One region of the Paenibacillus sp. HWE-109 genome, then DNA from elsewhere that is predicted to be linked to it. Evidence: predicted binding sites of a transcription regulator. Region 1 holds the regulator's gene; each other region holds the start of a gene.
What was found. The regulator NrdR, encoded in region 1, represses ribonucleotide reductase genes. The targets are predictions, from matches to a motif close to AACACNATATATNGTGTT.
Positions count from the first base shown of each region.

Region 2: LOZ80_RS20015 (adenosylcobalamin-dependent ribonucleoside-diphosphate reductase) is a predicted target of NrdR. The motif match lies at 1,865-1,882, and genes of this name have one in related genera.
Region 3: nrdI (class Ib ribonucleoside-diphosphate reductase assembly flavoprotein NrdI) is a predicted target of NrdR. The motif match lies at 2,250-2,267, and genes of this name have one in related genera.

Region 1 covers NZ_CP091881.1:5,044,435-5,047,714, forward strand. The annotation lists gene htpG (molecular chaperone HtpG) at 1-297, shown strand, start outside; gene LOZ80_RS21470 (hypothetical protein) at 380-550, opposite strand; cyclic di-GMP riboswitch class I at 640-735, shown strand; gene LOZ80_RS21475 (hypothetical protein) at 781-972, shown strand; gene nrdR (transcriptional regulator NrdR) at 1,195-1,674, opposite strand; gene LOZ80_RS21485 (alpha/beta-type small acid-soluble spore protein) at 1,794-2,018, shown strand; gene LOZ80_RS21490 (lytic transglycosylase domain-containing protein) at 2,083-2,685, opposite strand; gene coaE (dephospho-CoA kinase) at 2,682-3,278, opposite strand.
Region 2 covers NZ_CP091881.1:4,682,049-4,685,328, reverse strand. The annotation lists gene LOZ80_RS20025 (lipoate--protein ligase family protein) at 1-541, shown strand, start outside; gene dat (D-amino-acid transaminase) at 795-1,622, opposite strand; gene LOZ80_RS20015 (adenosylcobalamin-dependent ribonucleoside-diphosphate reductase) at 1,953-3,280, shown strand, end outside.
Region 3 covers NZ_CP091881.1:5,540,945-5,544,224, forward strand. The annotation lists gene nrdE (class 1b ribonucleoside-diphosphate reductase subunit alpha) at 1-1,634, opposite strand, end outside; gene nrdI (class Ib ribonucleoside-diphosphate reductase assembly flavoprotein NrdI) at 1,621-1,980, opposite strand; gene serC (3-phosphoserine/phosphohydroxythreonine transaminase) at 2,570-3,280, opposite strand, start outside.

The sequences.
Region 1 (3,280 bases):
GCATCCAAGCGGTTGAAAACTCACCCTGTCTGCTTATCCACGGATGGTGATGTAACCATTGAGATGGAAAAAATCTTAAATGCGATGCCAAACAATCCGAATGTGAAAGCTGAGAAGGTATTGGAAATCAATATCAACCATGACGTTTTCGCTTCACTGAAAGACGCCCTTGCCAAAGATAAGGATAAGCTGAACCTGTACACAGCTCTCCTCTACAATCAAGCGCTCTTGATCGAAGGCCTGCCGCTGCAGGATCCGGTTGAATTCACAAACGATATTTGCAAAATCATGGTTTAACGGAAGAAAGATAAAGAAAGATCCTCAATTCCCCGATTTTGTGGAATTGAGGATCTTTTTGCATCCATACCTATGCGAACCGTCAACTCTGATAATCCGGCGATAGCTCCTTGTCATCGATTTGTTTGGTTGCTTGCACATTTGAGTACACATAAGCCAGTAAGCGATCTTGATCAATTCCCAGTGAATAAGCAACCTTAACGATATCTAACTCGCAAGAAATATGGGGGATTGGATTAGAATTGACGGACATATGTTTCAACCATCCTTCGAATAAATGTAATTGTAATTAATGCAACCTGATCCTTAAATGTGATATAGTTTTGATACAAGCATGAATCGGTACGATAAAGGCAAAACCATTGAAAAGTGGTGACGCAAAGCTATAGGGACTAAATTGACATGTCACAATGGTCAAGATGTCAGCCAGCTACCGGTATAGCCTCCGTCCGATTCATGTAGAAAGCCTAGGAGGAGATAATAATGATGGGTAAAATCACGTTAGATGGCGCAATGAGTTTGGATGTCAGGCAATTGATTGAACATTTGCATCTTCCTGAGAGCGATATTCTGGACATGTTCTCCTTTAAGTTTGATGACAATCTTTTAACCCCTGAAGAATCCATTCGATTTATACATTTTCTGCGAAGTGAATTGGACAATCGTACTCAATAAAAGAATTATGCAACAACGCAATCAAAAATACAGTCGGTTGGTGTCTATAAAATATTTTTTTTCAATTCATGATAATCAAGTAATTGCTGAATTTATAAGCTTGCAAAAGAAAAAGACAACGGGAAACCCGCTGTCTTTTTCTACTTTTTTGTCAGATTTCGTAGTTGCAAACCGCGAGCGCTGCCGCTGTGATTTATTCTTGCGGGTGCAACTTACAGCTATTTATTTATCCCGGAGCAATCCGGAATCATGCTTTCCCAGAATTTGCGTGAGCTCCTTCAAGAACATGTTAATATCTTTAAACTGCCGATAGACGGAAGCGAAGCGAATGTACGCCACTTCATCGACGGGGTACAATTGCTCCATAACGATTTCTCCGATGCCCAGACTTTCGACTTCAGCATGAGCTGTCGTGCGCAGCTGCATTTCGACCTCGGATACGATCATTTCCAGTCGCTCCATCGAAACAGGCCGCTTCTCACAGGCGCGAATCAAGCCCCGCAAAATTTTCTCTCGACTAAATTCTTCCCGGCTGCCATCTTTTTTAATCACGATGAGCGGAGTTTCTTCCACCATCTCAAAGGTTGTGAATCTTCTTGCGCATTTTTCGCATTCACGACGCCGACGGATCGATTTATTTTCATTCGCAGAACGGGAATCAAGCACTTTCGTACCGGAATAGTCACAAAACGGACATTTCATTCGCTTTTCACTCCTTTCTCTCCTGGTTGAATGGTTGAAGGATTACCATATGTTACAAGTTATGAACTTCGCCGTTTTGCGCACAATACTAGTACCAACCGACAAGGAGGTGAACAGACATGAGCGCAGGACAATCCCGCAGCAGCAACACATTAGTCGTTCCTCAAGCTAACGCAGCGTTGGATCAGTTGAAATACGAAGTAGCTCAAGAGCTAGGTATCTCTATCCCACAAGATGGATACTACGGTAATATGGCTACTCGTGACACTGGTGCCATCGGTGGTCACATTACTCGTCGCCTGGTACAAATCGCAGAACAATCTTTGGCTGGTCAATTCAAGTAATCTTGAAGATTAGCTTCTGAATCTGCCAAACAGGAAGTATTGGACTCTAGGCCCCCACAAGGAGCTAGTCCAATGCTTCTTTGTTTTGTTTGGGGAGAGCTCCCCAGCGCTCGGAATAAAGATTCGTATACTTCTCATAATAATACAAAACTCGCTGAACATAATGACGCGTTTCACCAAACGGAATTTGATTGATGTTCGCTTGGGAGCCGTCCCAAATGTCATTTTGCTTCCACTTATTCACATTACCCTGACCCGCATTATAAGCAGCAATCGCATAAACCAAATTGCCATTGTAATGCTTCTGCAGCCAACTCAGATACCATGACCCCAAATTAATGTTCACATCTACTTCGAGTAAATCCTTTTGTGCATGCGGCTCTAGATTTGTCGATTCCACAATCCAGTCTGCCGTATCCGGCATGAGCTGCATCAGACCTAACGCGCCTTTTTTGGACTCCAAATGGTGCTTATAGTTCGTCTCGACGCGAATGATCGCAGCAATAAGAAAAGGATCTATATGGTGTTTCGCCGCGCTCTGCCTGATTTCCTGCTCAAAGTAGATGGGATACAGCTTTCTCCCGATAAATGAACTGTTCATAAAGAGAACCACGATAAAACAGACGAGTAAAAGGGCAAAAACGCGTTTTTTACGCAAAAACGTCATGAGAGCCCCTTCCTTAGCCAAAATCGCTCTACTTCAGATTGGGTCTGTTCCCATGACCCGCTGTTGTCAATCACGATATCAGCCACTTGGCGTTTCTCTTCAATCGACATCTGAGAGTTAATCCGCTTATTAGCCTCGGTCTCGGTTAAACCATCTCTGTGCATAAGTCGCTCCAACTGCACATGACGCGGCACATAGACGACTAAGACTTCTTCAAACATAAAGCTCAAATTTGATTCTATCAATAAAGGGACATCCACCACAACCAACCTGTTCGGATACTGCTGCTCGTAGGCTTCCATCTGTTCCCGCATTTGTTTACGAATAGGGGGGTGCAAAATACTTTCCAACTGTTTCCGTGCTTCTGTCTGACCAAAGATGATTTCACCTAGTTTTTTGCGATGAAGAGAACCATCTGGTTGCAGAACAGCTTGTCCAAAACGGGCTGCAACCTGTTCAAGAACAGGGCTGCCGGGCTCGACAACATCACGGGCGATTTGATCCGCATCTACCAATAGAGCGCCGCGGCAAACCAGCATGGCACTGACCGTGCTTTTGCCGCAGGCGATTCCTCCTGTTAACCCGATATTCATGG
Region 2 (3,280 bases), 360 kb from region 1:
GCGCAATGTGACGGAAGCCTACCGGGTGCTGAGCGAAGGGTTGCTGCAAGGTTTTCGAGCGCTGGGATTGGCCGCTGAGATGGTACAGCTTGCGAGCGATGAAGAGAAAGAGAAATACGCTTCGGCGGGATCGGCGGCGTGCTTCGATTCCCCTTCCTGGTATGAGCTTGTGGTAGAAGGCCGCAAAGTGGCGGGGAGCGCACAGGTTCGGCAAAAAAACGTCGTGCTGCAGCACGGTTCAATATTGCTTGATATGGATACGGATCAACTATTCCGGATGCTCCGTTTTTCCAATGAGAAGGTCGGAGAGCGGATGAAACAAAGCTTTCTGAAGAAAGCTGTGGCAATTAATGATCTGCTTCGTGTGCAGGGGAAAGAACCAGTGACACTCGGGCAAGTCGAGGAAGCCTTTCGTCGTGAGATTGCGGCCGGACTTGGTGTAGAACTTGTGGAGGCTGGCTTGACGGCTTATGAAATGGAGCTGAGTGATCAGCTTGTGCGCGAGAAGTATGGTACTGATGATTGGAATTTACGCCGTTAGAAATAGCAAGAACCTTGAAAGCCACGAGAGTTGTGGATGTTCAAGGTTCTTCTTTTTTTGACATGTAACAGTAAACGAGGAGGACTCGGACTGCCTCGCGCGGAGGGAACTATAGTGCGCTATTCTAGTAAAAAATAGCGTCCGTCAGTTCCCTTATAGGATTAATCGCTAACAAGAGGCACATTTCTCTGGGCAGCAAAGCCGTGAATCGGCGCTATCGAGCGCTTGTCAGGTAGGAACTCGAAGAGCAATTTTAGCTGAAAGTGTGTACAAATTCGTTTTGCAGCTTCTGCGTAAGGGGGCCAGGTGCGCCACTGCCGATCGGTTTGCCGTCTATTTGAAGAAGCGGTGTAATTTCGACTGTCGTACCCGTGATAAAGGCTTCATCTGCTTGATACAGCTGCTCCGTTGTAAAGGCTTCTTCTTGCACCGTTATTTCGAGGGAAAGAGCCAATTTTAGCACGACTGCACGTGTGATACCATGCAAAATCAAATGATTCGCCGGATGCGTGTACAGAACCTGATCCTTGATTATCATAATATTCGATGCGCTGCATTCGGTAACGATGCCGTCTCGATGCAGGACGACTTCTTGCACGCCATGATCAAGAGCAGCTTGTTTGGCCATTACATTGGGCAGCAAATTTAATGTCTTGAGATCACAGCGAAGCCAGCGGATATCAGCCAGCGTTATCGCGTGGATACCTTTATGTATGGAAGCAACCGGTCTTGGCACCACAGAACAGTAGGCAAGTACAATCGGTTCCGCCTGCTCAGGGAAAGGATGAGCGCGAGGAGCTTCACCGCGTGTAATTTGCAAATAGACGGTGCCTTCAACCAGTTTGTTTTTGTGGACAAGCTCAGTCAGCATATCGCCAATTTCGGAGGCTGTATATGGCAGGGCGATACGAACTTCGGAAGCTGTTCTCCCAAGTCTTTGCAGATGTGCCTGCAGCTCATAAATCTGACCATTATACACGCGGAATACCTCGTAAATGCCATCACCGAAATAGTAGCCGCGATCATCAGGCGATATCTGTATGTCGTTCTTGCTTAGAAATTGATTTTTGTAAAAATACAAGGGAAGTCATCTCCTTATTATTCATGTGAATTGAAATATAATTGCGAACGAATGTTCTAAGATTGAGGCTTATGTGTTATCCTAAGTATAGGTTAGCAGAGGAATACGCCAGCGTCAAAAGGTGTGAAATAAAGAGGATTTGTAAGGCAGAATAAGAAAACGAAGCAAACGCTTGTCAAATTGAGGGAATATGGTTAATTATCCATTAGAGTATCAATATATTGTGTTGTATAATGTTTTAAGACACTATATATTGAAATTCGCAGAGATTTTATCGCGTATTGGCTAGTTGATCACAGCTGAGTCTGTAGCTTATTGGGAGGAAATCGTATGGGTATCGTACCGTCAAGCAGTAAACTAAGTGGATTGAGTGAGAAAATATTTTTGGATCGCTATGCCCTGAAAAATGCCGATACGAGCGCTGCTAAGGTGGGGGATACCGTACTTGTGTTAACCAAGGATGATCCCAAATTTCCAGCCAAAGAAGTTGGCGAAATTATTAGCCGTGAGGGGAATCGTGTCCAAGTAAAAACACGAAGCGGTGAAACGGTAGAATCGTCTGTTGAAAAGCTGACGCTGAACATCGAAAAAACACCGGATGAATTGTGGGATCGCTTAGCGGGCGCGATGGCATCCGTTGAGGCCACGCCTGAGAAACGTGAGGAATGGACAGAAAAATTCAGATACATTTTGCAGGATTGGAAGCTTGTACCAGGTGGCCGGATTGCTGCTGGCGCTGATGCCAGTGACGAACTGACGCTGTTCAATTGTTATGTCATTCCATCACCGCACGACAGCCGTGGCGGGATTATGAGCACACTGACCGAAATGACCGAAATCATGTCGCGCGGCGGCGGTGTTGGCATCAATCTATCTTCGCTCAGGCCGCGTCGTTCTGTGGTGAAGGGAGTTAACGGATCTTCGAGCGGCGCGGTTTCTTGGGGCGGACTTTTCAGCTATACAACAGGGTTAATTGAACAAGGCGGCAGCCGCAGAGGCGCTTTGATGCTTATGATTAATGATTGGCATCCGGATCTAGAGGATTTCATTACCGTGAAATCAACAATGGGCCAGATAACGAATGCCAATTTATCCGTCTGTGTAAGCAATGGTTTTATGAAAGCTGTGAAGGAAGATCTGGATTGGGAACTGGTCTTCCCGGATACAACAGATCCTGATTATAACGACAAATGGGATGGCAATCTAGATGCGTGGAAGAAGCTGGGCAAAACTGTCAAGCCTTATCGGACAGTCAAAGCGCGCGAGGTCTGGCACTCGATTATGGAGTCTGCCTGGAAATCGGCGGAGCCGGGTGTAGTGTTCATGGAATACTACAACCAAATGTCGAACAGTTGGTACTTCAATCCTATTATTTGCACGAATCCATGCGGGGAACAAGGGCTTCCGGCTTGGGGTGTTTGCAATCTGTCGGCCATTAACTTATCCAAGTTCTATGATAATCAGAAGCATGACGTGGATTGGGACGATTTGGCCAAAGTTGTCCGTTATTCAACACGTTTCCTTGATAATGTGATCGATAAAACCCCCTACCATTTCGAGGAGAATCGGATGAACCAGCAAAGTGAACGTCGTGTAGGACTCGGTTCTATGGGGCTGGCAGAATTAATGATTAAATTGCAAATTCGTTATGGCAGTCC
Region 3 (3,280 bases), 500 kb from region 1:
GGCATGCCTTCGAACAAAGCCTTCACTTTATCCGTGAGCGGACGATAATCCGTCTCTGTGTAACGGTTGAAATAAGCGCCACTCGCGTATTCGGAAAGCTCAAAGCCTTCGAACGTTTGGCCGGACGCTTTGGCGATCTCCATGCTCTTCTCGATGGAATAAAAATTCATCGCCATGAAGAAAGTACGAACGAAATCTTTGGCTTCGTCGCTCTCATAGCTGATTTTGTTCTTCGACAAATACCCGTGAAGATTCATGACTCCCAAACCAACGGAATGCAGCTCGCGATTGGCTTTGGCAACACCTGGCGCATTGCAGATCGTAGTCATGTCGCTTACCGAAGTCAAAGCAATCATGCCTTCATGCACTGTTTCACGCAGCTTCTTGCGGTCCATCACATTGGCTATGTTCATGGAAGCCAGATTACAGCTAATATCTCTTAAAATGGTATCATCTTGCCCATAATCATTGATTTCCGAAGTCTCCTGCAATTGGAAAATTTCCGTGCACAGGTTGGACATTTTAATCGTCCCAATGCCTTTCAGCGCGTGATCACGATTGGCATTCGTCCGATTCATCATATAAGGATAGCCGGATTCCAGTTGTGTTGTCGCAATTTTGACCAGCATATCGCGTGCGCTCATGACAACTTTCTTCTTCACCTTAGGATTCGCCAGAAGCTCATCGTACATTGCATCCATATCCAGATCATCCATATGCTTGCCATAAGCCTGCAGGACTGTGTATGGCGCAAAAACATGCAGCGGCTTGTTCTCTTCCGCTAATTTATAAAATTTATTCGGTACAATGAGACCGATCGAAAGTGTCTTCAAGCGGGATTTCTCATCCGCATTAATTTTCTTGCTGTCCAGGAACTCCATAACGTCCCAGCCGAAAATATTGTAGTACGCCGCTCCTGAGCCTTTGCGCTGACCCATTTGGTCGGCATAAGAGAAAGCATCCTCCATGAGCTTAAGTACTGGCATAATTCCTTTTGCAGCGCGTTCTACACCTTTGATGGATTCACCGCGACCACGGAGCTTGGACAAGTTGACAGCTACACCGCCGCCAATTTTGGACAGCTGCATGCAGGTCGCCAGAACATAGTTGATTGAGTTAAGCGAGTCATCCATTTCCAACAAGAAGCAGGAAACCATTTCACCGCGACGGCTTTTGCCTGCATTGAGGAACGTCGGCGTTGCGGGCTGCAAACGCTGTTCCATCATAGAGACGGCCAGCACACGAGCTGTTTCTGCATTACCGCGTCCCAAATATAAAGCTACAATCGCTACGCGATCCGGGAAATGCTCCAGATACAAGGTCTTGTCATCACTGCGCAATGCATAATCTGTATAAAATTTCGAAGCCGCCATATAAGAAGCGAACTCGAATTCATTGTCGTGGGCCACTTGGTACACAGAATTAACTTCTTCGGGTGTGTAATGCTCATAGACGTTCTCGTAGTAATTGTGCTCGATCATATAGCGAACCTTGGAAGAGGTATCGGGGAAAGAGAGGCTTTTGCTATGGACATCCTTCATAAAAACTTCAACGGCTTCTTTATCCTTCTCTAGTTGAAAAAAGCCATCCGCTCCGCGTTGCATCAATAAATTATTTAGCTCAATGTGCCGCAATTGCTTGTACCCCCTGAACAAATCGTTCTACGTCATTTTTGGTGCCGGATAACTCAAACTTGGTTAACACAGGCACGTCGTACAATTGTGAAATGGTGTCTGCGCTTTTGGCAAAACCGTCTCCCCAATTCCGATTGCCGCTTGCTGCTACACCGATCATTCGGGAGGAATTGCTTTCCAGAAAGGAAGCGACCTTCGGGGGGATTTGACCAAACCCCGTTGTATACGTAACGAGCACGAATGGCTCGTCCATCTTCATCGCTTCCTCTATTTGAATCGCCGGCATTTTGAGCTTGGCAATAAATCGGCGAACATTCCCCGTCTTCGAATCGTAAGCAATCAGCATCGGAACCGTCTCCTATCCATCAATCTCTATCTTGTGTTTCTTATGTATATAACCCTATATCTAGTAAATTATTCAAAAACCATTTACTGCTAAATCCAGGAAACGATCTCGCCTTATCGACAAAATACCGAGCCTTCAGACCGTGTATTTTGCTGCGAATAAACCGTCAAAGTGCCGCCCAGCATGGCTTCTGCGACTATTTTCCTATAGACCTATCAACCTCGCAGATTCGCTTTTTTTCACGACATCTAGTTGATAGTTTCAAATTTATATCAATATATTGTGTTTGTCAACGCTCGAAATTGTGTCTTTTAACTAGCAAAATACCTAAACCTAGACTGGGCGTGGCTCCGACGGTTTCAAAAATATTTTTTCAAAAAAGACTTGAAATTTCAGATTTGTCGAAACTGTGAGTTAGACATATAGCCTACTAGATATAGATCAAACCTACACCCAAACACAAGCTCCTTAGAGCGCCTCAGCGTCCCTCTAAGGACATCAAAACCGAACAAGCCACACTTCTATCCTGAAACAAAAAAAGCTACTCAGGCGCACACGAGGATGTGCCTGAGCAGCTTGGATCGCAAACTTAGCCGTTGCGTTTTTGGAAATCGCTCATAAAGTCAGCGAGTGCTTTGCAAGATGCATATGGAACTGCATTGTACGTGGAAGCTCTCAGACCGCCAACACTGCGATGGCCTTTCAAGCCGACGAATCCATGTTGTTCTGTTTCTTTGATGAACTTTTTCTCCAGCTCTTCATCTTGCAAACGGAACGTAATGTTCATCGCAGAACGGCTGCCTTGATCAACAGGACCCCGGTAGAAACCACCGCTTTGGTCAATCGCGCTATAAATAAGCCCTGATTTCTCCAAATTGTTCTTTTCAATAACAGCTAGTCCACCTTGCTCTTGAATCCATTTCAATACGAGGTTCACCATGTAGATAGAGTAAACCGGAGGTGTATTGTAAAGCGAATTGTTTTTGCCATGCGTTTCATAACGAAGCATCGTCGGGATTGTTTTCGGCAGATCCTGCAGAAGGTCTTCTTTGACAATGACCACCGTCACACCGGACGGACCGAGATTCTTCTGTGCCCCGGCATAGATCATGCCGAATTTGGAGACATCCACAGGCCGGCTCAAAATATCGCTGGACATGTCACCGATCAAAGGCACGTTCCCTGTATCCGGGTAACTTTGGAACTGAGCGCCTTCAATTGTTTCATTGGAAGTCAGATGCAGGTAAGCGGAATCCGGTTGAATCTTGATTTCGCTCAGATCCGGAATTTTCATGAATTT